Regions from separate parts of the Phyllobacterium sp. CCNWLW183 genome, predicted to be linked through region 2. Evidence: predicted binding sites of a transcription regulator. Region 2 holds the regulator's gene; the other holds the start of a gene.
What was found. Region 2 encodes LexA, which represses DNA repair genes until DNA is damaged. Its sites were predicted from a motif close to TGTTCNNNNTGTGTTCNG; they were not measured.

Region 1: a site for LexA is predicted at 2,452-2,469, ahead of parE (DNA topoisomerase IV subunit B). Genes of this name have one in related genera too.

The regions. Positions count from the first base shown of each region.
Region 1 covers NZ_JBBCBN010000001.1:342,973-355,381, forward strand. The annotation lists gene V9K95_RS01665 (acetyl/propionyl/methylcrotonyl-CoA carboxylase subunit alpha) at 1-869, opposite strand, end outside; gene V9K95_RS01670 (DMT family transporter) at 932-1,858, opposite strand; gene V9K95_RS01675 (helix-turn-helix domain-containing protein) at 2,040-2,414, shown strand; gene parE (DNA topoisomerase IV subunit B) at 2,539-4,644, shown strand; gene V9K95_RS01685 (phytoene/squalene synthase family protein) at 4,831-5,667, opposite strand; gene V9K95_RS01690 (Mth938-like domain-containing protein) at 5,695-6,084, opposite strand; gene secD (protein translocase subunit SecD) at 6,087-8,357, opposite strand; gene yajC (preprotein translocase subunit YajC) at 8,415-8,756, opposite strand; gene V9K95_RS01705 (ATP-binding protein) at 8,906-9,778, shown strand; gene V9K95_RS01710 (M23 family metallopeptidase) at 9,834-11,093, opposite strand; gene V9K95_RS01715 (protein-L-isoaspartate(D-aspartate) O-methyltransferase) at 11,229-11,882, opposite strand; gene surE (5'/3'-nucleotidase SurE) at 11,879-12,409, opposite strand, start outside.
Region 2 covers NZ_JBBCBN010000001.1:217,015-229,423, reverse strand. The annotation lists gene V9K95_RS01165 (ComEC/Rec2 family competence protein) at 1-1,054, shown strand, start outside; gene lexA (transcriptional repressor LexA) at 1,162-1,878, opposite strand; gene V9K95_RS01155 (substrate-binding domain-containing protein) at 2,031-3,053, opposite strand; gene V9K95_RS01150 (ABC transporter substrate-binding protein) at 3,338-4,600, shown strand; gene V9K95_RS01145 (carbohydrate ABC transporter permease) at 4,713-5,660, shown strand; gene V9K95_RS01140 (carbohydrate ABC transporter permease) at 5,660-6,487, shown strand; gene V9K95_RS01135 (ABC transporter ATP-binding protein) at 6,515-7,522, shown strand; gene V9K95_RS01130 (ThuA domain-containing protein) at 7,561-8,343, shown strand; gene V9K95_RS01125 (Gfo/Idh/MocA family protein) at 8,429-9,487, shown strand; gene V9K95_RS01120 (molybdopterin molybdotransferase MoeA) at 9,479-10,687, opposite strand; gene moaC (cyclic pyranopterin monophosphate synthase MoaC) at 10,688-11,188, opposite strand; gene trpC (indole-3-glycerol phosphate synthase TrpC) at 11,185-12,000, opposite strand; gene trpD (anthranilate phosphoribosyltransferase) at 12,003-12,409, opposite strand, start outside.

The sequences.
Region 1 (12,409 bases), 130 kb from region 2:
TTCATCTCAAGGAAATAAAAGTTGCGGTCCTTGTCTACGATAAATTCGACGGTGCCGGCGCTCTGATAATCAACGGCTTTGGACAGTGCCACAGCCTGTTCGCCCATTGCTTTGCGAGTTGCCTCATCCAAAAATGGTGATGGTGCCTCTTCGACGACCTTCTGGTTGCGCCGTTGTACGGAACATTCCCGTTCGCCAAGATAAATGCAATTGCCAAAGCTATCTGCAAGAACCTGAATTTCGATGTGGCGCGGATCGACAATGAACTTTTCGATGAAGATGCGATCATCTCCGAAGGAATTACGCGCTTCCGAGGTCGCGCGTTCAAATCCGTCGCGCACTTCAGCCTTGTTCCAGGCTATGCGCATGCCCTTACCGCCGCCGCCAGCGGAAGCCTTGATCATGACGGGATAGCCGATTTCTCCGGCGATCCGTTCAGCATGTGCAACGTCAATAATCACATCGGGTGAACCGGGCACAGTGCTGACCTTTGCCTCATTGGCAAATTTTTTCGATTCGATTTTGTCGCCCATCGCGATGATCGCGCGGGGCTTCGGACCAATGAATATAATGCCCTGCTTTTCCAGCTCTTCGCAAAAAGAGGCGCGTTCGGAAAGAAAGCCATAACCGGGATGGACAGCCTCTGCCCCGGTTTCCTTGCAAGCAGCGATAATCTTTTCAGGGACGAGATAGCTTTCGGATGCCGCAGCTGGTCCGATATGCACGGCCTCATCCGCCATCTCAACATGCACAGCATCACGATCAGCGTCAGAATAGACCGCTACTGTTGCAATTCCCATTTTCCGTGCAGACTTGATAACGCGGCACGCAATCTCACCACGATTGGCAATCAGAATTTTTTTAAACACTTAGACCTCCCAACAGATCTTTGTTTCTATTGTGAAACACAACTTTGCTCAACAGCTGTCAATTAATTGTACGCCGGTTCCGTGGTCTCTCGCTTCTTGCCCTCGCGCCAGATCAGATAGGCGCCTGATGCAACGATGATGATGATCCCGACCCATTTAGACGGCGTTGGAAAATCACCGAAAACCAATAAGCCGATGAGAACTGCCATGACAATTTCGAGATATTGGAATGATGCCAGCAGGGAAGCCGGTGCAAGTCGTGAGGCATGTGTGATCAGGAGATGTCCGATTGTGGCTATCAATCCCATCATGAACAGCAAAAACCACGACATGGCATTTCCTGGCATGGCGAATGTCATGTCTTGAATACCCAGAAATGCAGCAGGTATGAGGGCAATCAAAACGGTAATCGTTCCGCCAATCCCGGCATAAAGCTGCATCACAAGCGGCGTATCGACAGTGCCATAGCGGCGATTGAGGATAAGGTAGATTGCAAAGACCGCTGCTGTTCCAAGCGGCAGCAACGATACCCACCCAAACAGCTCCCAGCTTGGCTGTATGACGATCAATGTTCCAATGAAGCCGATTGCCACTGCAACCCGGCGTCGCCAACCAACTTGCTCCTTTAGAATAAGCGCCGACAAGACGGTCAACATCAGTGGCTCAACGAAAAACACCGCCATTGCGTCTGCGAGCGGCATATATTTGACGGCTGCATAAAAGCACAGGCTGCCAATACCCATAAGGAAGCCGCGAAACAGATTTCCCCACAGTTTCACAGGTATCAGGGATTTGAAGCCCGTCATGGGCACAATGATCATCATGGTCAAAATGGTTTGGACAACAAACCTGAAAAGCGTAGCTGTTGCAGGCGGCAGGCCGTCAAAGACCGAAAGCCATTTGGCTATAGCGTCCATCATAGGCAGGAAGAACATGGCGGCAGCCATCGCAGAAACGCCCCGCACCTGTTGTGAGGTCGTATTTTCCATCGCCAATACCTTTCTGAAGAAAGTCCGCTGGTAGGAATTTTGGCATATCTGCTCCACCAGAAAAAGCAATCTCGGCGCCTAAACAATCTCGCGCAATAGCTGCAAAATTTGACTTTTGGGGCCGTAAATGGTGCAACGAGCCCTCCCAAGACTGAAAAAATAAGAAAAACTGGAGAATTCCATGAATTTTCGCTCGAATATCATGACCGAAACGCCTGACATGGACACCATGGGTGGACGGCTGCTACGGGCTCGCGATGCCAAATCCATGAGTGTTTCGCAAGTTGCCGAGCGCATTGGCGTCAAGACCCAGACAATCCTTGCATGGGAGTCGGACCGGTCAGAGCCGCGGGCCAATAGGCTTGTCATGCTTGCCGGGTTTCTCGGTGTTACGCCAACATGGTTGATGCACGGTATTGGTCAGGCCCCTGTGGATACCGCTGAAGATGCGGCGACCATCAATGCCGAAATAAGCATACTCAAGAACCATCATGAAAAACTCGGCAATCGGATTTCCAATCTGGAAGATCGTATAGCAGCGCTCAAAGCTGCGTAAAATATGGGGATTCACCGTTATGTTCAGCGGCGAACCTTGGAACATATGGCGAACGCCCATCGCGTTTAAACCGGAACCATGCAAAGATTAAAAGTGATTCGAAACCATAAAATACTGGCCTGCCATGGATGATACTAACGACCTATTTTCAGCAATCGTGAAGACTGCACGCGAGCGGCAGGAAGCAATAGCACCGGCCCAAAAAACCGAAGCACCTTCACAGGTTGCTGCGGCTTTGCCTGTTACGCCGACCAAGCCAGTTCCGGCTCGCGCTCCTGCGCGTGCCGTTCCGGAAACGAGCGGTAATTATAACGCGTCGGACATTGAGGTTCTCGAAGGTCTAGAGCCGGTTCGGCGTCGCCCCGGCATGTATATCGGTGGCACGGATGAGCGGGCGCTGCATCACCTTTTTGCTGAAGTCATCGACAATTCCATGGATGAGGCCGTTGCCGGTCATGCCAATTTTATTGACATTGATCTGGATGAAAACGGCTATCTGTCAGTAACGGATAATGGTCGTGGTATCCCGGTCGATGCTCACCCGAAGTTCAAGGATAAGTCCGCCCTCGAAGTCATCATGACGACATTGCATGCGGGCGGTAAGTTTGATTCCAAAGTCTATGAAACATCCGGCGGTCTGCATGGTGTCGGCGTATCAGTGGTCAACGCGCTTTCCGACCATCTTGAGGTAGAAGTTGCGCGAAATCGACGCCTTTATCGCCAACGTTTCTCACGCGGCATAGCGCTTGGCCCGCTTGAAGAAGTGGGTGAAGTGCAAAACCGTCGTGGCACGCGCATAACTTTCCATCCGGATGCAGAAATCTTCGGGCAGGAAGCAAAGTTCGATCCCGCGCGCCTGTACAAGATGGCCCGTTCCAAGGCTTATTTGTTCGGCGGCGTTGAGATTCGTTGGAGTTGCGCTCCCTCGCTGCTCGATCCCAAGGATCCGACACCGGACAAAGCAGTTTTCCATTTTCCCGGAGGTCTGAAAGAATATCTGGCCGCTTCGCTGGGCAAGGATTTTCAAGTTACCCGCGAAATGTTTGCGGGTAAGACGGAAAAATCCGGCGGGCATGGATCAATGGAATGGGCGGTTGCCTGGTATGGCGGCGATGGGTTCGTCAACTCCTATTGCAACACCATTCCCACAGGCGAAGGTGGAACGCATGAAGCGGGACTCCGCATCGCCCTCACCCGTGGGTTGAAAGCCTATGCGGAACTGACGAACAACAAGCGGGCATCGATCATCACCACTGACGACGTGATGATTTCATCTGCTGCCATGCTTTCCGTCTTTATTCGCGAACCTGAATTTGTCGGCCAAACCAAGGATAAGCTTGCAACGGTGGAAGCACAGCGCCTTGTCGAAAACGCCATTCGCGACCCGTTCGACCATTGGCTTGCTGCATCGCCGCAAGAAGCATCGAAACTGCTCGATTGGGTGGTGGACCGCGCGGAAGAGCGGGTAAAACGCCGTCAGGAAAAAGAGGTCAACCGTAAATCAGCGGTGAAAAAACTGCGTCTGCCGGGCAAACTGGCTGATTGCAGTCAAACCGGAGCGCTCGGTGCAGAACTCTTTATCGTTGAGGGTGATTCCGCTGGCGGTTCCGCAAAGCAGGCGCGGGATCGTGCGACGCAGGCTGTTCTGCCGTTGCGCGGCAAGATTTTGAATGTTGTCAGCGCCGGCCGGGAAAAAATGACGGCCAACCAGCAGATTAGCGATCTTATACAAGCGCTTGGCTGCGGTACCCGGTCAAAATATCGCGATGAAGATCTGCGCTATGATCGCATCATCATCATGACCGATGCTGACGTTGACGGCGCTCATATCGCATCGCTCTTGATCACATTCTTTTATCAGGAAATGCCCGACCTTATCCGCAATGGCCATTTGTTCCTTGGCGTCCCGCCACTTTACCGCATCGCTCAAGGCGGAACAGTGGCCTATGCGCGCAACGACGCGCATAAGGACGAGTTGATGAAGACGCTTTTCACGGGTCGTGGAAAGATCGAAATCGGCCGGTTCAAGGGACTGGGCGAGATGCGCGCCGATCAGCTCAAAGAAACCACGATGGATCGCAAGAAGCGCACGCTGCTTCGCGTTCAGATTGATGAAGAGTGGGCCAATGAAACGCGCCTTGCAGTCGACGATCTGATGGGAACGCGTCCTGACGCGCGCTTCCGGTTCATTCAGGATCGCGCTGCCTTTGTTGAAGAGCTGGATATTTAGAGCAAGGTGGCATGAGCTTCATGCGTGGTTCGCCCTTCGACAAGCTCAGGAATGCTTACCATGAGGAAGGTGGTTTGGCTGCATAGATAGCTGTGAGTTAGCAGAACTACTCCCTGCAAACTTCAACCTTCCTCATGGTGAGCTTGTCGAATCACGCAGAATAGTCTTGCAGCCAAGTCGAATAATCTAACCTATCGATGCTCTAAACGCCGTCCATTGGCGGCGCAGAGGTGAGATTTCTGCGATCTCGGTCGACGCATTGAAACCCTTCGCTTTCAACCGCTTCAAGTAGACCGGCGTCAGCCAAACGGGCAGGTAAGCGGGGCGCAAAGATTTCGGCAACCCTTCAGAACCTGCCTGAAATTTGGAAAAATGATCCTCAGCCAGCGCGATCATGGCCGCGACAGCACGCTCGGTCGCTTGCCGGTCAGTGCCATCCAGCAGGACCTGCGAGGTACACCCCACAGCGCTAAGTACATCAGCAGGTATATAAACTTGGCCGCGACGGCGGTGTAGCGGCAAACTCCGCAAAAGTCCTGTGATGGCTTGGGCAACACCGGCATGTCCTGCAAGATCGGCATGCTTTGCCGCCTGCTCCGTGTCAAGGATCAGCGATGCAAGCTGGATCATAGCTGAAGCCGTTTCTCCGCAATAACCTTCCAGATCATTTCGGCTCGGCATGGGATCATCGTAAAAGTCAAAAATCCGCGCTTCGCAATAATTGTCGAAAGCCGCATGGGGCAGATTGTATGTTTGAATAGTATCCACAAGGGCGGCGGCAACCGGGTTACCTGCTGCTGCACCATGCTCTGTGCCATTGATCAGATCGCGCCACCATTGCAGCCGCACTTCGCCCGGCAAAGGATCGTGAATCAAATCGCGAATCCGCGCGATTTCGACATTAAACGCGTAAAGAGCCGCTAAAGCGCCCCGCTTGACTTCCGGTGCATATAAGACAGACAGATAGCGATCAGGATCGGCGTCCCGCAGCAACTGGATGCAGTGAGTTTCATTGACATTCATGGGGTGAGATATAGCCGGACCGGAGAATTAATCCACCGCAAACAACGCCGCAGCCACGGCGCGGTTTTCAGCCAAGAGCACGTTATAGGTACGCACCGCCGCGCCGGTGCTCATCGGATCGGATGAAATACGGTGCTTGCGCAATATTTCCCGCAACTCTTCCGGCAAACGGCGCAGTTCTGTACCAGTGCCGACCAGCAGGATTTCAATTTCCGCAGATTGTTCGAGAACTAGGGCCAAATCAGTCGCAGTCGGTACGGGCGGTGTTTTTGGCTCCCAGCCATGTATCCCGGAAGGAAGGCACAGGATCGAGCCGCGATGTGACATATCGGCAAACCGAAAACCGCCATTGCCATAAGCGTCAATGGGTGCGCGCCCTGGAAAATGCGCATCCCTAATCTCTATGCCTTTTGCCACTTTTAAATCCTGCTTTCGTCGGTAATTGGCGCAGGATGCTGCTCATCCATGACGTCGCGGCCCTTCAGCCCGAAGAGCATCAATAGCGGGCCAGCAACGAAGATCGAGGAGTATGTCGCAACAATAATGCCCACACCGATGGTCAACGCGAAGGAACGCACGTCATCGCCGCCATAGAGGTAAAGCACAATGAGGGCCAGAAAGGTCGCCAGAGACGTGAGAATGGTACGTGATAGCGTTTGATTAATAGACGCATCCAATATGCTGGACAGCGAAACATTGCTGCCATATTTGCGCAAATTCTCGCGTACCCGATCATAAATGACCACTGTATCGTTCAGCGAATAGCCAACAATCGCCAGCAAGGCGGCAATGCTCCAGAGATTGAATTCCATCTTGAAGACAATGAACATCAAAAGCAGAAGCAGCACATCGTGGATCGTTGCGAGAATAGCACCGAGAGCAAAGTGCCACTCAAATCGGAACCAGACATAGGCAAAGATCAAGACGAGGCAAAGGCCCACAGCCAAAATGCCTGCTTGAGACAATTCCGATGATACGGACGGCCCAATGACGTCTACCCGTGGAAGATTATACTCGTCCTGAAACTCGCCGCGGATTTTGACGCCCACGGTCTGTTCCGCATCTTCGCCCTCGCCCTGACTTCCCACAGTAATCAACGCCCGGTCGTCGGATTTGAAGCGTTCGATCTTCACGTCACCGATATTGAGTTCATCGAGGCGGCTGTAGACGTCATCAAGATCGATTGCACCTTCCGACGATTGCATTTCGACCATCGTTCCACCCTTGAAATCAATGCCGAAATTCATCCCGATGATCAGGAAAAGCGCAATCGCTGCAATGCTTGAAAGGGCGGAAAAGCCCAGCGTCAAACTCCGCAGCTTCATGAAGGCGATCTTGGTATTGTAAGGAACAAGCTTGAGCAGCGCGCCAGGTACTTCTTTTGGCTTGGAGCGTTGCACCCAAACCGAAACAAGCAATCGGGTCAAAGTGAACGTGGTGAACAATGTCGTGACAATGCCGATGGTAACCGTCAGCGCAAATCCATGCACGGGGCCGCTGCCAAGTGTGAAGAGGACCAGAGCTGCGATCAATGTCGTGACATTGGCATCGACAATAGTCGCAAGAGCACGGGCGAAGCCCGAATCTATAGCCTGGATAACCGAGAAACCAGCCCGCCTGTCCTCGCGAATACGCTCATAAATAAGTACATTGGAATCGACAGCCATTCCGATGGTGAGAACGATACCGGCAACGCCGGCAAGCGTGAGCGGCGCACCGAACAATGTCAGGACGGCCAAGATGAGAATGACGTTCACAACCAGAGCAATGCTGGCGATCACACCCAGCAACCCATAAGTCAAAAGCATGAACAGGATAACCAATGCTGCACCAACAAGGGCAGCGATTTTCCCGTAGGAGACGGAGGCAGCACCAAGGTCAGTACCCACGGTGCGCTCTTCAATGACAGTTACACTGGCAGGCAGCGAACCGGCGCGCATGACGAGTGCGAGATTGCTGGCACCTGAAAGATCAAAATTTCCGGCAATTTGCCCCGTATTTCCGGGTATCGCTTCCTGAATAACAGGAGCCGAGAGAACCTGATTATCGAGAACAATGGCGAATGACTGTCCGATACCGGCTTTTGTCGCCTTGGAGAAGCGATCCGCACCGACACTGTCGAGGTGGAATGTAATCACCGGCTGCTGCGTGGCCGTGTCAATTCCCGCTTGTGCATCGACAAAATTCTCGTTGGTAACGAGCGGCTCTTTTTTGACGAGATAGGCAACAGGCGGATCGTCAAAAGAGTAGACTACCTCATCGCCTTCGGGCGGCGTGCCGTCTATCGCCTGCTGCACGGGCACGGAAGAATCGACCATGCGGAAACTTAATTCGCCTGTGAGACTTAGAATGTCCTTGAGTAGCTGGGAATCGTAAAGACCAGGCACTTCAATCAACACCCGGCCATTGCGTTCAGTCACAACATGCGGGTTGGCGTAGCCAAGCTCGCTGAGACGGCGCGTAAGAACTGCAACGGTGGCATCGGTATCAGGCAGATGTTCTTTATCCACCTGCAGGCGCATGCGTGAGCCGCCTTCAAGATCAAGCCCGAGAGCAAGCTGTTTCTTGGGTAGCCAGTCCGGCAAACTGTCCAGCTGGCTCTGCGTAAAGGCATTGGGAAGCGAAAGTATCAGTCCGGCAAGGACCACAGTCCAGATGAGAACAGTCTTCCAGCGGCTAAAGTAAAGCATACGGTCGCAACCTCAAGAATCAGAAGGGCGGCTCCAGGGCCGCCCATCACTTAAGCTTTATTTCTTGTTGTCGGCAACCGGTTCGCCTTTAACGCGAACATCTGCAACCATGCCACGAAGAACACGAGCCTTTACGCCATCACCGATTTCAACGTCGAGCTCACCAGTGTCTTCATAAACTTTCGTAACCTTGGCGATAAAACCACCACCGGTAATAATGGTGTCGCCGCGGCGAATATTCTTCAGCTGCTCTTCACGCTTCTTCGCGGCTGTACGCTGCGGGCGGATGATCAGGAAATACATGATCACGAAGATCAAAATGAAGGGAAGAATGCTCATCAGCATTTCCGGAGCGCCACCGGCACCCGTTGCCTGTGCATATGCGGGAGTTACGAACATAGAACCTCCAGATAGATCAAATTTGAAACAGTCAGAACCAGCGCAATACAATGTTTAAGCTGGCAAAAGCAACAGTACAAAACCACCACGACTGCTTTTCCATTATCAGTCAACATGATAGTGACGTTCAAACTGAAGAATGTAAGGGCATGTCTGGTATGACTGAGGAATTACTGAGCGAAAAACTTGACCGTTTGATTGCTGTGCTAGAGCGCATGGCGCCGCCAACCCCGCAGCCTGTCAATCTGGAAATTGCCGATTGTTTTGTATGGAACCCTTCCCGTCTCGGTTTCGATCCCGTCAATAAGGTCAATCGCGTCGACATTTCCTTGATCAGAGGTGTTGATACGGTTCGCGACATTCTCTTTGATAATACCAAACGGTTTGCCGATGGCATGCAGGCAAATAATGTTCTGCTTTGGGGTGCGCGTGGCATGGGCAAGTCTTCGCTTGTGAAAGCCGTGCACGCTTCGGTAAATGCTGAAGCTCCGGCCATCGCTCACCCGCTCAAACTCATTGAAATTCACCGCGAAGACATTGATAGCCTGCCAGCCTTGATGGGCATCATCAAGAATACGCCCTACCTGTTTATCCTGTTCTGCGATGATCTTTCTTTCGACCATGATGATACGTCGTACAAATCATTGAAAGCCGCGCTCGAGGGCGGTGTCGAAGGCCGCCCGGACAATGTGATTTTTTATGCGACATCGAACCGCCGCCATCTGCTCCCGCGGGATATGATCGAGAACGAGCGTTCAACAGCCATCAATCCATCGGAAGCCGTAGAAGAAAAGGTGTCTCTATCGGACCGCTTTGGTCTTTGGCTTGGATTTCACAAGTGTAGCCAAGATGATTATCTTGCAATGATCGACGGCTACGCCGCACATTTTGATCTGGCTATGGAAAAAGATCAGCTTCATGCGCAGGCACTTGAATGGTCAACCACGCGTGGCGCGCGCTCCGGTCGCGTTGCGTGGCAGTTCATACAGGATCTTGCCGGGCGCCTTGGCAAAAAGCTTTAAAATAAAAAAGCCCGTATCGAAACAATACGGGCTTTTTTGGAAATCAATGAACTGACTATAGTTCGAGATATTTTGTAGGATCGACAGGCGTCGAATTCTTGCGAACTTCGAAGTGAAGCTTCGGCGTTGTAGCATTGCCAGTCATGCCGGATGCGCCCAGCTCTTCGCCACGCTTGACCTTCTGGCCGCGCTGAACGTTCAGCTTGCTCGCATTGCCGTAAACGGTGACCAAGCCATTATCGTGGCGGACCAGAACCGTATTGCCGAATTCCTTCAGTCCATCGCCCGAATAGATCACGACACCGCTTTCGGCGGCCTTGATTGGGGTGCCTTCCGGAACCGAAATGTCTATGCCGTCACTACCTTTGCCGTAATTGGCGACAACGCGGCCACGCACAGGCCAGCGCAATTGCGATGCACCCGAAGCCGATGGAATTGATGCGACTTCCTTCTCCGCTTCGCCTGCAGCCTTTTCACTCGCTTGCGGCGGGGTATAGGGCTTGGCTTCCGATCCGGCGGCGGCTGTAGCAGGCGCAGGCGCAGCAGGTACGCTTGCAACAACCTTAGGCTGTTCGACAGGCGGTGTAGCAGCAGTTTTCACCTGGTCAGTGCCGCCCTTGGGCTTCATCGTATTGGCAACATTTTGTGCCAGCGATGAATTGGACGGCGGAATGATCAGCGATTGCCCGAGACGGACTGTTCCGTCCTGCATATTATTGGCTTGCTTGATCGCATCGACATTCGCGCCTGTCTTGCGCGAAATGGCATGAAGCGTATCGCCGGATTGAACCTTATAGGTGCCGCTTACCGTTGAAGTCGCGATGGGTTTTGCTGCGGCCTGCGCCGGCGCAGTAGCGGCAGGCATTCTGGCTTCGCGTCCATCTGGTGTCTTCAAAGTTGCAGACCCTGCGGGCGCTGTCTGCATGGGTGCCGCCATGGCGACCTGCTGCTGACGTACTGGCGCATTGTTCGCAACGGGAGCGAGAGCCGGGCGCGAAGGCTGCGAGGAAACCGGCGGCAATGAAGAAGCGCTTTGGCTGCCAACGGGCGGCAGACTACCGCGCTGAACACCGCCCGATGAGCGGATCGGCGCATTATTGACCGAAGCAGTGTAGGTTGAATCGACCGGCGCCACCGAACCACTGTTCTGGGTCTGCATGATCGATCTCTGGTTATCACTGTAACCAGAGCTGAAATCTGCACTGGAGAAACGTGACACCCCGGAGCTGCAACCGGCAGCAATGCCGGCAACTGTGAGAATGGCGGCATTGAGAGCCAACCGCCGTGACGCTTTGTCTAGTGTACTCAAACGCATCGCTTAATCCCGCCCGTACTCATACAAGAATATTAGACGCATTAGATCGCGTTAATGTTACCCGACCGTTAAAACTTTCGAAAATTTGCAAAAAATTCACCAAGCTCGTAAACGCTTGGCTCGGTCGCAGTCAGGTTAAAGCGCCGAGGAAACCCCTTCGGCCAAGGGCAGGAACCTTACGCGCATCAACTCCTGCTGGTCAAAACGGCTGCCAATCTTTGTTAGACGTGCAACTGTCTGCTCCCCGTCAACAGGGCCGATAGGCGCCACCAGAATACCGTTGGACGAAAGGAGATCGACAAAATGCCTTGGCATAGCGTCGAACGCAGACCAGACGATGATCCGGTCAAAGGGGCCATCGCTTGCGAGCCCCAACCGGCCGTCTGCATGTTTGATAATACAGTTTTCAATTTTCAAAGCCTGAAGACGCTGCTGCGCAAGCTCAACCAGTGTGCGATAGCGTTCAAGTGATAGGACACGTCCTGAAAGCCGGGCCATGACTGCGGCGGTAAAACCGGAACCCGTTCCAATTTCCAAAACCCGGTGCGATGGTTCCAGCTCGAGCGCCTTGATCAACTGAGCCTGGAGGTCCAGGCCTTCAATGAATTCTCCGCACTCAATAGGCAATACACCCTTACTATAAGCGACATTGCCAAGGTTACCGCTCACGAAACTCATGCGAGGCGTGGCTTCAAGAGCGCTCATCAATCTCTGGTCGCTTAGGCCCAACCTGCGCATACGCAGCACAAAAGCCGCAAAACCTTCACGCTCGGACATGGCCGGTTTCATATAAATGTTTCCTCAAGAACGGCTCGCATCTCATGCGCGGTCAGATCAAGCTGCAATGGCGTAATGGAAATGTAGTTGTTGCGGATCGCAGCGACATCGCTGTTTTCGGCAGGCACATCCTTACCCCGTCCATATCGAAGCCAGTAATAGGGCAAACCGCGCCCATCGTGACGCTCTTCAATCGTCAACCCGTGCGAAAGCTTTCCCTGTACCGTCACGCGGGTGCCTGCGATCTCGGAAGCCTGGCAACTGGGGAAATTGATGTTGACGAGAACGCCCTTGTTCAATTCAACACCAAGCACTTTTCGAAGCACATCCGGAGCGCGCTCTTCCACAATCTCCCATGGCAGGACGCGAGCGCCACCGTTGAGATTATACTCTTGTGATAAAGCGATGGATTTGATCCCCAGCAAAGTGCCTTCAATGGCTGCGGCGATCGTACCCGAATAAGTTACGTCATCTGCAGTATTTGATCCGGAGTTGACGCCGGAAAGCACAAGATCAGGTGGCTCGGGCATCACATGCTT
Region 2 (12,409 bases):
CATATGGCTGTTTCCATCAAAAGCAACGGCCTATATTGGCGGCATTGCCATGACCTCGCTGGTTGCTGGCGGAGCCAGCTCGATCTTTGCTGCCTATCATTTCAATAATACCGCTCCTTTTGGCCTTGTCGGAAATGCCTTGGCGCTACCAATTGTCTCAATTCTCGTGATGCCCTTCGCAGTGCTTGGCCTGCTCGCCATGCCTTTTGACCTCGATTGGCTTCCGTTTAAAATCATGGGATGGGGCATCGAGATTGTTATCGCCATAGCAAAAGCCGTGGCGTCGCATTCACCAAGTGGAAATCTTGGGCTGATGTCCGAAACTTCGCTTATTCTTATGGCGATAGGGCTTTTGCTTCTTCTATTTCTTTCAACGTGGTTGCGCCTGCTTGCCTTGCCATTGGTAGCATTGGCAATTGGTTTGACGGGACGGGCATCCTATCCTGCGATTATGGTCTCAGAAGACGGAAAACTGGTCGCGTTAAGAACGGACGACGACCATCTGGCGATCAATAAACAAGCAGGCAGCGCCTTCAGCCTCGATAATTGGCAGTTGGGGTATAGGGCCGGGCAGATTATTAAGCCGGCAATGAAAGGCGATGTTGCAAGCGGCGTTCAGTTCGAATGTAACAATAAGCTTTGCACTGCCCGGGAGCCGGGAGGATTAATCGTTGCCTATACCGATGATGCAACAAGAACAGCAGATGCATGCCTAGAAGGGGATATCATCATTTTGGCTTTTGCCGCGAGGGCTGCAAATTGTCCAAATGCTGGAAAATTGTTGCTTTCATCGCAAATGCTGGCGCTCAAAGGCGCTGCGGAGATCAGGTTTGATGCTCCACAATCTGACTCTGTCGAAGCCGATTCCACACCAGTTGGCACCGATTTGGCAAAACAAGAGCTTTCTCAACGCCTGAATTCGGTTGATATAAAATATGCGATTGGCACGCCCAACCGCCCTTGGAATAATTACCGCATCTATTCCCGCGCCGCGCGCAATCTTGAAGAGCGGCAACTATCCAAGAAACCACCGGATACAGGCAAGAAAATGTAGTTCGGCGTTTATGGTAGTCCTAAACATTTTTCGCTAGCTGCCATTCTGTGGCTGTTCGAATGGAGCCTACGAACAAAAGCACACCGTCCAGCGAAGCGTAAACGCCATCAATATCTGCGTATCAGACCGACCAGCTTGCCCTGTACCTGAACGCGGTCCGGTCCAAAGATGCGGGTTTCATAGGCGGGGTTTGCTGCTTCGAGAGCAATGGATGCACCTTTTCGGCGAAAACGCTTCAACGTTGCTTCTTCATCATCCACGAGTGCCACAACGATTTCACCGGGGCTCGCGGTATCTCCGCGCTTGATAACAACAGTGTCGCCGTCAAAAATACCCGCTTCGATCATGGAGTCACCTTTGACCTCAAGCGCATAATGCTCACCGCTGCCGATCATATCGGGCGGGAGATTGAGCATGTGAGTCTGGTTTTGAATTGCAGCGATCGGCACACCGGCAGCGATACGTCCCATAACAGGAATGCTGATCATGTTGGCAGCAACAATATCGGCAGTGCTTGCTTGCGGGCGAGGCGGCGCAACATTTCGTCCCAAACTGCCTTCAATAACGCTCGGAGAAAATTTGCGTTGCGCGTTCAGACCCGGCGCAATCGAGTCGGGCAGGCGAAGCACTTCCAGCGCCCGTGCCCTATTTGCTAGCCGACGAATAAATCCTCGCTCCTCCAGTGCGGTAATCAGGCGATGAATGCCGGATTTGGATGCGAGATCAAGTGCGTCCTTCATTTCATCAAAAGAAGGGGGAATGCCCGTTTCCTTCAACCGTTCATGTATGAAGAGCAGAAGTTCATGTTGTTTGCGCGTCAGCATAGGGGCGATCCTTAAGTGTGGAATCGGAAAAACAAAACCAGAACAAACACTATATGTTCCAGTTGTGTTCCACAAGGATTAATATCTGGTATAAACCAGCCCTATATGCCCAATTACTCTGAAAATCAGATGGAATGACGCAAAATATGGGCCTATCCGCCTATCGGAGGACCGCTCGACTGGCGTACTGTGAGTTCCACGGGCCATAATTCATGAATATTGTCCACGGGTTCGCCATCAAGGACGCGCACGAGCATTTCAGCGATTCTCGTGGCGGCGGAGCGCATTGATGATCGTGTGGTGGTCATGGATGGAACCATGTTGCTGGCATTGAGATATGGAAAGACATCGTCATGGGTGATGAGCGATACTTGTTTGCCCAACTGATAACCCTTGTTGCGAACTGCACGTGACACGCCCAAAGCGGTCATCATTGATCCTGCAATGATTGCTGTCGGTTGCGGAGTGCATGAAAGCAGCCGTTGCGTTTCACGAAAGCCGATTTCATCAGAGAAGTAGTCGTGTACGATGAAGCGCGGGTCGATTTCGACGCCGCGTTCGCTTAGCGCTTGGCGATATCCGAGCTCGCGATGCTCAGAGAACGTAAACCCTCTTAACCCGTCAATCATGGCTATATGCCGATGTCCAAGGTCGAGGAGGTGGCTTGCGGCCTGATAGAATGCGCCCTGATTGTCGATATCCAGCCAGGCATGGGGCCTGTCTATGTTCGTACGGCCATGCAGAACAAAAGGAAAGTTTGCATCGATCAGCATGGATACGCGCTCATCGACCAAAACAGGCCCGGAGACGATGATCGCATCAACCCGTTTGCTCGAAATCAGGCGCTTATAAACCGAAATCTCGTCATTATCGACAATGGGACTGAGCAGAAAATCAATCTCGTCCCGGGAAAGGCGCTCCGCCAAACCGGCAAGAAATTCCGCGGTATGAGGCCCAAATCGCTGGCTGGAATCTGCGGGGATAACCAGACCGATAGCACCGACACGGCCCATGGCAAGCCGCCGGGCATTTGCATTCGCACTATAGCCAAATTTCAATGCCGCTTTATTGACGCGCTCGCGCGTAGCCTCATTCACTTCCGGATAACCGTTCAGCGCGCGGCTAACGGTCGTCTGGGAGAGGTTGAGCTTTTCAGCGAGTTCTTTCAGCTTCATGCCGGACGGTCCAAAACTGTATTCCTATCTGCGTCGTTAGATGTCTTTGCCTTCGTAATATAATCATACTTCAAAGCGCTTTAAATGATCTGCACAATTTTATTTGCCTGATTAATGGCGTTCATAAACTATTTATTGACATTCGTTTTGCGTTTTGACACCTTTTATCCAAAGCGCTTTGGATAGGTTAATTTCACTATCTGATGTGCTTGAGGAGGATCGTCAATTGGGGATTGAGTGCCGTCCGGCATGGGTTGATCCATCAAATATTTCTGGGAGGATTTATGAAAAAGAGTTCAGTTTTGGCGGGCATCCTGCTTACAGCGCTGTTGTCTTCAGGTGCCTATGCAGCCAATCTTTCTATTGTTTACAGCTCGACCGGCAATGAAAATGCCGAATTGCGCAAGCAGCTTGACCGCTTTGAAAAAGAAACAGGCAACAAGGTTTCCATTGTGGCGATGCCATCAAGCAGTTCTGACAATTTCGGTCAGTATCGCCTTTGGCTTGCAGCCGGAAACTCGGATATCGATGTCTATAAGACCGATGTGGTTTGGGCGCCTCAGCTATCAGAGCAATTTCTCGATCTGACCGAAGCGGCAAAAGGCGTGGTCGACCAGCATTTCCCGTCGATCATTGAAAGCCAGACAGTGGACGGCAAATTGGTTGCCCTGCCATTATACACAGATGCGCCAGCACTTTATTATCGCAAGGATCTGCTCGAAAAGTACAAGAAGCCGGTTCCCAAGACATGGGATGAGATGGCTGCGACCGCCAAGGAAGTGCAGGATGGCGAGCGCCAAGCCGGAAACAAGGGAATGTTCGGATTTGTGTTTCAGGGAAATGCCTATGAGGGTTTAACCTGTAATGCATTGGAATGGATAAAATCATCCGGCGGCGGCCAGATTGTTGAGGCTGACGGTACGATCTCGGTCAATAATCCGGAGGCGGTTGCTGCGATTGATCGTGCCAAAGGCTGGATAGACACCATATCGCCAAAGGGTGCGCTGGCCTATAAGGAAGAAGAGTCCCGCGGGGTCTGGCAGACAGGCAATTCCGTCTTCATGAGGAATTGGCCTTACGCTTATTCATTGAGCCAAGGCGCTGACAGCGCCGTCAAAGGTAAGTTCGATGTTGCGCCGCTGCCCGTGGGAAAAGAGGGCGAGAAATCTGCCGCAACGCTGGGCGGTTGGAATGTGGCTGTTTCAAAATATTCCAAATCACCGGATGAGGCCATAAAGCTTGCTTTGTTCCTGGCAGATGAAAAGCAGCAAAAGGAAATGGCAATCAATATTTCTCATTTGCCGACCATCAAATCGCTCTACGATGACAAGGATATCGCTGCGGCGCAGCCTTTGATCCCATTGTGGAAGCCGGTTTTTGAAACGGCTGTTCCACGACCGTCTGCTCCGACAAAGGTCAAGTATAACGAAGTCTCCTCAATGTTCTGGAGTGCTGTTCACGACACATTGTCCGGAAATGGCACGGCCGCTGAAAACATTGAAGTACTTGAAGCCAAGATCGCCGAGCTTCAGGGAGGTAGCTGGTAGTTTTCTGCCAGCATAAGGGCACGGTGCGAGCGGTTGGAAGCCTCCTGACAATCCGCTCGCACCGACTGCCTGAGTTCACATCCCGATGTTTTTCCTGGGCAGGAATTCAAACATGACCTCAACAGCATTGCGATCAGATCTGTTACGCCAGCGATCCCGCTCGGCTCAGCTTTTCCTCATACCGATGATCATTGCTTTGGCAATCGTGGCTGGCTGGCCATTGATCCGAACCATCTATTTTTCCTTCACCGATGCTTCGCTCACAAATATGGGGGAAGCTAAATGGGTGGGATTCAAGAACTATCTTTCATGGGTCCAGCTGAAAAGTGGGCGCACGCTTTATTCCGGCCTGCTCGTCGATCCAGCATGGTGGAATGCAGTCTGGAACACAGTACGCTTTGCTGTCATTTCGGTGGCGCTTGAAGCCTTTTTCGGAATGATTATCGCCCTCGTGCTGAACGCCGAATTCAAGGGCAGGGGCATTGTCCGCGCAGCAATTCTTATCCCTTGGGCGATACCGACTATCGTCTCTGCCCGCATGTGGGGCTGGATGCTGAACGATCAGTTCGGCATTCTCAATGACCTTTTCATGCGCCTTGGCTTTATCGACAATCCAATTGCATGGACCGCAAGTTCCGATACGGCAATGATCGCCGTGTTGATCGTGGATGTATGGAAGACCACACCTTTTATGGCGCTTCTGATCCTTGCAGGTCTGCAAATGGTTCCGAACGATGTTTACGAGGCTGCAAAGATTGACGGCGTCCATCCTGTAAAGCAGTTCTTCCGTATAACGCTTCCTCTCGTCAAACCGGCGCTGATGGTCGCAATCATCTTCCGGCTGCTTGATGCCATGCGTATTTTTGACCTGATTTATGTCCTGACGCCAAACAGTGCTCAGACGAAAACCATGTCGGTGCTGGCCCGCGAAAATCTCATTGAATTCGACAAGTTTGCCTATGGCTCGGCGCAATCGACGCTGCTTTTCGTCGTTATTGCTCTCATGACCATTGTCGCAATCTGGGTCGGCCGAGTTCGGCTGGATGGAGGAGATCGCTGATGCCCGTAGCTATCAAGAATACAGCATTTTATGCGCTTGTGGTGCTCATTGTCCTGTTTGCGGTGTTCCCATTTTACTACGCGATCATCACGAGCTTCAAAACGGGCAGTGCGCTTTTCACGATTGAATATTGGCCGACGTCATTTTCCCTGGCCAATTATGTCAGTGTTATCGAAGCGGGCAGCTTTCCCCGCAATCTTCTGAATTCGCTTATTGTCTCCGGCCTCGTTGTAGCCTTGTCGCTGCTTATGGCGGTTACGGCAGCCTTCGCTCTGGCGCGTGTGCGGTTTCGCGGCCGCTCACTCCTCTTGCTGACAATTCTTTCGGTTTCCATGTTTCCGCAGATTGCAGTGCTGGCGGGGCTGTTCGAGGTTATCCGTTTCCTCGGGCTTTATAATACATTGTGGGGCCTGATCTTCTCGTACACGATCTTCACATTGCCTTTTACCGTGTGGGTGCTCACTACATTCATGCGCGATCTGCCAATTGAAATCGAGGAGGCGGCTATTGTTGATGGTGCCACGCCTTGGGTGATCATCACCAAAGTATTCCTGCCGCTCATGTGGCCAGCGCTGGTAACAACAGGCCTTCTGGCATTCATCGCTGCATGGAATGAGTTTCTGTTTGCCTTGACGTTTACATCGTCCACGGAAACGCGAACGGTTCCCGTCATCATTGCACTTCTATCCGGCGCCAGCGCTCACGAGGTACCGTGGGGTCTGATCATGGCTGCGTCCGTCATCGTGACGGTACCGCTGGTGGTTCTAGTGCTTATTTTCCAACGCAAGATCATTTCCGGTCTCACCGCCGGCGGCGTCAAAGGCTAGAGCCTTGCGCTCAGGGGAGTTTCAAAAATGACAGTTATTCGTTTGAACAATGTACGCAAATCCTTCGGTACCTTTGATGTGATCAAGGGCGTGGATCTCGAAATCAATCCTTGCGAGTTCATGGTTTTCGTGGGGCCGTCCGGCTGCGGAAAATCGACGCTCCTTCGCTTGATCGCAGGGCTTGAAGACATCACCTCCGGCACGCTGGCTTTCGACGAGAAGGTTGTAAACAGCCTCACTCCATCGCAGCGCGGCATCGCCATGGTGTTCCAATCCTATGCGCTTTATCCGCATATGACTGTTTACGACAACATGGCTTTCGGGCTGAAGCTGGCAAAGGGTGGCGCGGACGAAATCAAGCGCCGGGTGAACGAGGCGGCGGAAATGCTGCAAATCACCGATTACCTCGACAGATTGCCCAAACAACTCTCAGGAGGGCAAAGGCAGCGCGTCGCCATTGGCCGGGCGATCGTGCGAGATCCGAAAGTATTTCTCTTCGATGAGCCGCTTTCGAACCTCGATGCCGCATTGCGGGTGCAAACGCGTCTTGAAATCGCCAAGCTCCACGCGAAAATGCATGAGACGACGATGATCTACGTCACGCATGATCAGGTGGAAGCCATGACGTTGGCTGATCGCATCTGTGTATTGCGTGATGGCAATGTGGAGCAGGTCGGTACGCCGATGGAGCTATATGAGAAACCGCAATCGACTTTCGTTGCTGGATTTATAGGATCTCCAAAGATGAACTTCCTGACGGAAAAATTCGCCGATGCCTATAAGGCACACACGCTTGGGATACGTCCGGAGCATCTTGAAGTTCGGGAAAAGGCTGGCACTTGGGCTGGAAAGCTCATCCATTCTGAAAATCTCGGTTCTGAAAGTTATCTTTATATCGATATCGGCGCAAAGGAACCGCTTGTCGTTCGTCAGGACGGGAAGCCAAGCCGGCAGCCGGGGGATCTTCTCCATGTTTCGCCCATCAACGACAATGTTCACCGCTTCGACCAATCGGGCTACCCGGCCCGGGCATGAAGCAAAAGCAGCACACAGCATAAAGTAAGGAAATCATCATGCCGATTCGTACGCTCGTCTGGGGTGAAAACGTTCACGAGCATATCAACAAGACCGTTGCCGACATATATCCGGAAGGTATGCACAATCAGATAGCCAAATTGATTGGCAAGGATGCCAATATCAGTGTGAAGACCACGACGTTGCAGGAACCCGAACATGGCTTGACCGACAAGGCACTTGAAGAGACGGACGTTCTGGTCTGGTGGGGCCATCGCGCTCACGGCGATGTTGCCGATGAAATCGTCGAGCGTGTTGCAAAGCGTGTTTGGGAGGGAATGGGCCTTATTGTTCTTCACTCCGGGCACTTTTCCAAGATTTTCAAGCGTCTGATGGGATCACCTTGCGCCCTGAACTGGCGTGAGGCAGGGGAACGCGAGCGTCTTTGGGTGGTCAATCCAGGACATCCGATTGCCAAGGGGTTGCCAGCCTATTTCGAGCTCGAGAATGAGGAAATGTATGGCGAACCGTTTTCAGTTCCAGAACCTCTGGAAACAGTTTTCGTGTCATGGTTTCAGGGTGGCGAAGTTTTCCGCTCGGGACTGACCTATCGCAAGGGCGCGGGTAACGTTTTCTACTTCCGTCCTGGTCATGAAACCTATCCTACCTATCATGATGAGACAGTGGGCCTGGTCTTAAGAAATGCCGTCAATTGGGCATATAATTCCAATCGGTTCCCGCACATTACGGATGCTCCGAATGTGCCTGTAGAGAAGGCTCTGGAGCCTATCAAGGCTCGGGGTGGAAGTTTGCACGAGGCTGGCGAAGAAGGCTTCCGCTAGACCTCCAAGTACGATTAGAGATGATGAATATCGATCGCGGCGCTTGCACTCGGGGAGTGCAGCGCGCGTTTAAAGGACCGCAAGCATGCGTTTATTGATCCTAGGAACCGGCAGCATGGCCAATGCCCATGCAAAGAATTTCTCTGAAATTGAGGGGGTGACACTTGCGGGTGCTGTCGACGTGAACATCAATAGTGTCGAAGCGTTCCGCGAAAAATACAATATTGAGCGGGCCTTCACATCGCTCGATGACGCGCTTGCATGGGGTGATTTTGATTCGGTTGCCAATATCACGCCCGACAACATTCACTATGCAACCACTATGCAATGCCTAAGGGCTGGCAAGCATGTTTTCTGTGAAAAGCCTCTGGCCGTGAACCATCAGGACGCGATGGAGATGGCTCAGACGGCGGAAGCGGCACATCTGGTCGGTATGGTCAACTTGACCTATCGCAATGTCGCGCAGTTGCAGGCTGCTCGTAAACTCGTGACCAGCGGTCAGATCGGGCAGGTCAAGCATGTCGAAGCTTCATATCTGCAAAGCTGGCTTGTTGCGAAAATGTGGGGCGAATGGCGCACTGAAAGTCGTTGGCTTTGGCGGCTGTCGAAAAAGCACGGCTCAAATGGAACTCTGGGTGATGTTGGTGTCCATATTCTGGACTTTGTGGTTTATGCCACTGACACAGAAATTGACGAAATATTTTGCCGGTTGAAAGCCTTCGACAAGGCTGACGGCAACAGGATCGGCGAATATGATCTTGATGCGAATGACAGCTTTACCATGACAGTCAGCTTCACAAACGGAGCGCTGGGCGTTGTGCATTCAAGCCGTTGGGCAACGGGCCATGTCAATGAATTGAGGCTGCGGGTCTATGGCGACAAGGGATCGCTGGAAATCCAGCATCGGCATGATGGCTCAAAATTGATGGTTTGCCTTGGCGACGATGTCGAAGCTGCAACGTGGAAAGAACTTGATGTCGAGCCGGTCTCAACAAATTATCAGCGTTTCGTTGAAGCGGTTGGACAAGGCAGAACATTAGAGCCGTCATTCCGCCACGCCGCAAAATTGCAAAAAGCAATAGACCTTGCCACGATCACGGAGATGGATCGCAAGGAACACCAGCTGGAAACAAATTCAGCGTAGCAACATCACCTTGCACATGGTTCCGGCCCTGAGGGCGGGGGCATGTGGTTCGCGGATGATAAGGCATTCGGCATCGCTCAAAAACTTCAGCATTGACGAATCCTGCAAGGGAAAAGGCGTGGCTGTGAGCGTGCCGTCGGCATTTCGTGCAAGCGTGGCGCGCACATAGTCCTGACGTTGATCATTCGTGTCCATGTCACGACCCAAAACTGCTGCACGCAGGTTAGAGTGGTACTCCAGCCCAAGCATCGCGCGGATCAGCGGTACCAGGAAGATGTGGCCGCATATCAAGCTGGAAACCGGATTGCCCGGCAGGCCCAGAATATTCATGTCGTTCAATCGCCCGAACATAAGCGGCTTGCCGGGACGCAAAGCAATCTTCCAGAAATCGAGTTTCATGCCCTTGGCAGCCAAAGCAGGCTGGACCAGATCATGATCACCAACGGATGCGCCGCCGAGCGTTACCAGAATATCCGCTTGAGCTGCCACAGCGCGGTCTACAGCCTCGCTCAAAGCTTCCAATCGGTCTTCTGCTATGCCAAGATCAATAGGCAAACCACCTGCCTGGCGTATGATTTCGGCCAGACCAAAAGTGTTTGAGGCAATGATCTGGTCGGGCCGGAAGACTTCGCCGGGATTCACCAATTCATCGCCGGTTGCAAGAATTGCAACTTTTGGTTGCCGATATACCCGCACTGCGGGATAATTTGCTGCGGCGGCCAGTGCAAGGGCCGAAGGATCGAGCGTCCGGCCATTTTTCAACAGCAGATCACCCTCCTGAAAATCCAGTCCCGCCTTGCGAATATTTTTGCCGAGGGTAATCGTCTCTTTGATTTCGACTTGGGAGCCGTGGGCAATGGTATTTTCCTGAATTACCACGCTATCAGCACCAGCAGGAACGGGCGCGCCGGTGAAAATTCGAACAGCCTCTCCAACGCCCAACGAACCTTGAAAGGCATGACCCGCTGCAGATTGGCCAATCAGTTTCAAGTTGACGGGGACGTTTGCGATATCGGCAGCGCGAACAGCATAGCCATCCATCGCCGATGCGGCGAAGGGCGGTTGTTGCCGTTTTGCATAAAGGTCTTCAGCCAGAACACGCGCCCCGGCTTCGCTTAGCGGAACTGTTTCCGCATCTGTTCTGACAGCGGCACCGACGATGCGCGACAGGGCTTCATCAACGGGGAGGAGTCCAGCCATTTAACGCTCGCTGGCAGTAATATTGGCAGACCAATCGCCAGATTTTCCGCCGGTTTTCTGCAAGAGCCGAATGTTTTGAATATTCATGCCCTTGTCCACGGCCTTTGCCATGTCATAAATCGTCAGACAGGCCACGGAAACAGCGGTCAGAGCCTCCATCTCAACACCCGTCTTGCCCGTCAATTTAACGGTCGCAGTGATGTGCAGACCGGGCAATGTCTCATCGGCTTCAATATCGATCGATATTTTGCTCAACAGCAGTGGATGGCATAGCGGGATGAGTTCGTGCGTCTTCTTGGCGGCCATGATGCCAGCGATGCGTGCGGTGCCGATAACATCGCCTTTGGCGGCATTACCGGTCTGGATAAGCTTCAGCGTCTCTGGGAGCATGGAAACAAACCCCTCAGCTGTTGCCAGACGCACGGTTTCAGTCTTGTCGCCAACATCCACCATATTGGCTGCGCCTGTCGCATCGAGATGGGACAGTTTGGAGGGCGTCATGCGGCATCCGTTTGCGATGTATTGCCGAATAGAAGTGATTTGGTTGCAGCTGTTACGTCGACTTGACGCATCAGGCTTTCGCCAACGAGGAATGAGCCGATATTGGATTGTGCCAACCGCCGACAATCGTCATGAGTGAACACGCCACTTTCGCTGACAAGGAATTTAGAGTCCGGCACCATGGCAGCCAGTCTTTCTGATACAGCCAGATCAACTTCAAAGGTGCGCAGATTGCGATTATTGATACCCAGAAGCGGCGAGGATAGTTTCAGCGCGCGCTCCATCTCTGCTTCGTCATGAACCTCGACAAGTACGTCCATACCGAGCGAGAACGCAGTTTCTTCAAGCGCAATCGCCAGATCGTCAGTCACGCTGGCCATAATGATCAAAATGCAATCTGCACCCCAGCTCCGCGCTTCATAGACCTGGTAGGTATCGAAGAGAAAATCTTTACGCAGGGCAGGGAGCTTCACCGCAGCACGTGCTGTCTTCAAGAATTCCGGCGCACCTTGAAATGATGGGCCATCGGTCAAAACCGAAAGACATGCTGCACCGCCGAGTTCATAGGCTTTTGCCAAAGCAGGCGGATCAAAGTCTGCCCGGATCAATCCCTTGGATGGGCTAGCCTTTTTAATTTCGGCAATCAGGGCAAATTCGCCCTTGGCGCGTTTCGACTTCAGAGCATCGAGAAAGCCACGGCAGCTATCTTGATCGGCGATATAGGCTTTGAGATCTTCCAGCGACGCGGTGGCCTTCGCCGCAGCAATTTCGTCGCGCTTATAGGCCTCAATCTTGCGAAGAATATCTACCATGGTCAGGCTACCCTGCTGTTTGACACTTGCACGAGGTTCTTTAGCACATTTCGCGCCGCGCCGCTGTCAATGGAATGAGCGGCCATCTCAATACCAGCCTTCAGATCGTTTACAGCTCCGGCTATTACAAGTCCTGCACCGGCGTTGAACAGTGTGATATCGCGATAGGCGCCATGTGCCCCATCCAGCACCGAAAGCAAGGAAACAGCATTCTCATCGGCTGTTCCGCCTTTCAGGTCCTGAGGGTCGACTCGCCTTAAACCAAACGTTTCCGGTTCAATTTCGAAGGTACGGATTGTACCGTTTTCGAGAGCGGCAACCTTGGTCACCCCTGCGGTGGTGATTTCATCCAGACCGTCGCCATGCACCACCCAAACCGACTGGGAGCCGAGATTTTTTAGCACATGCG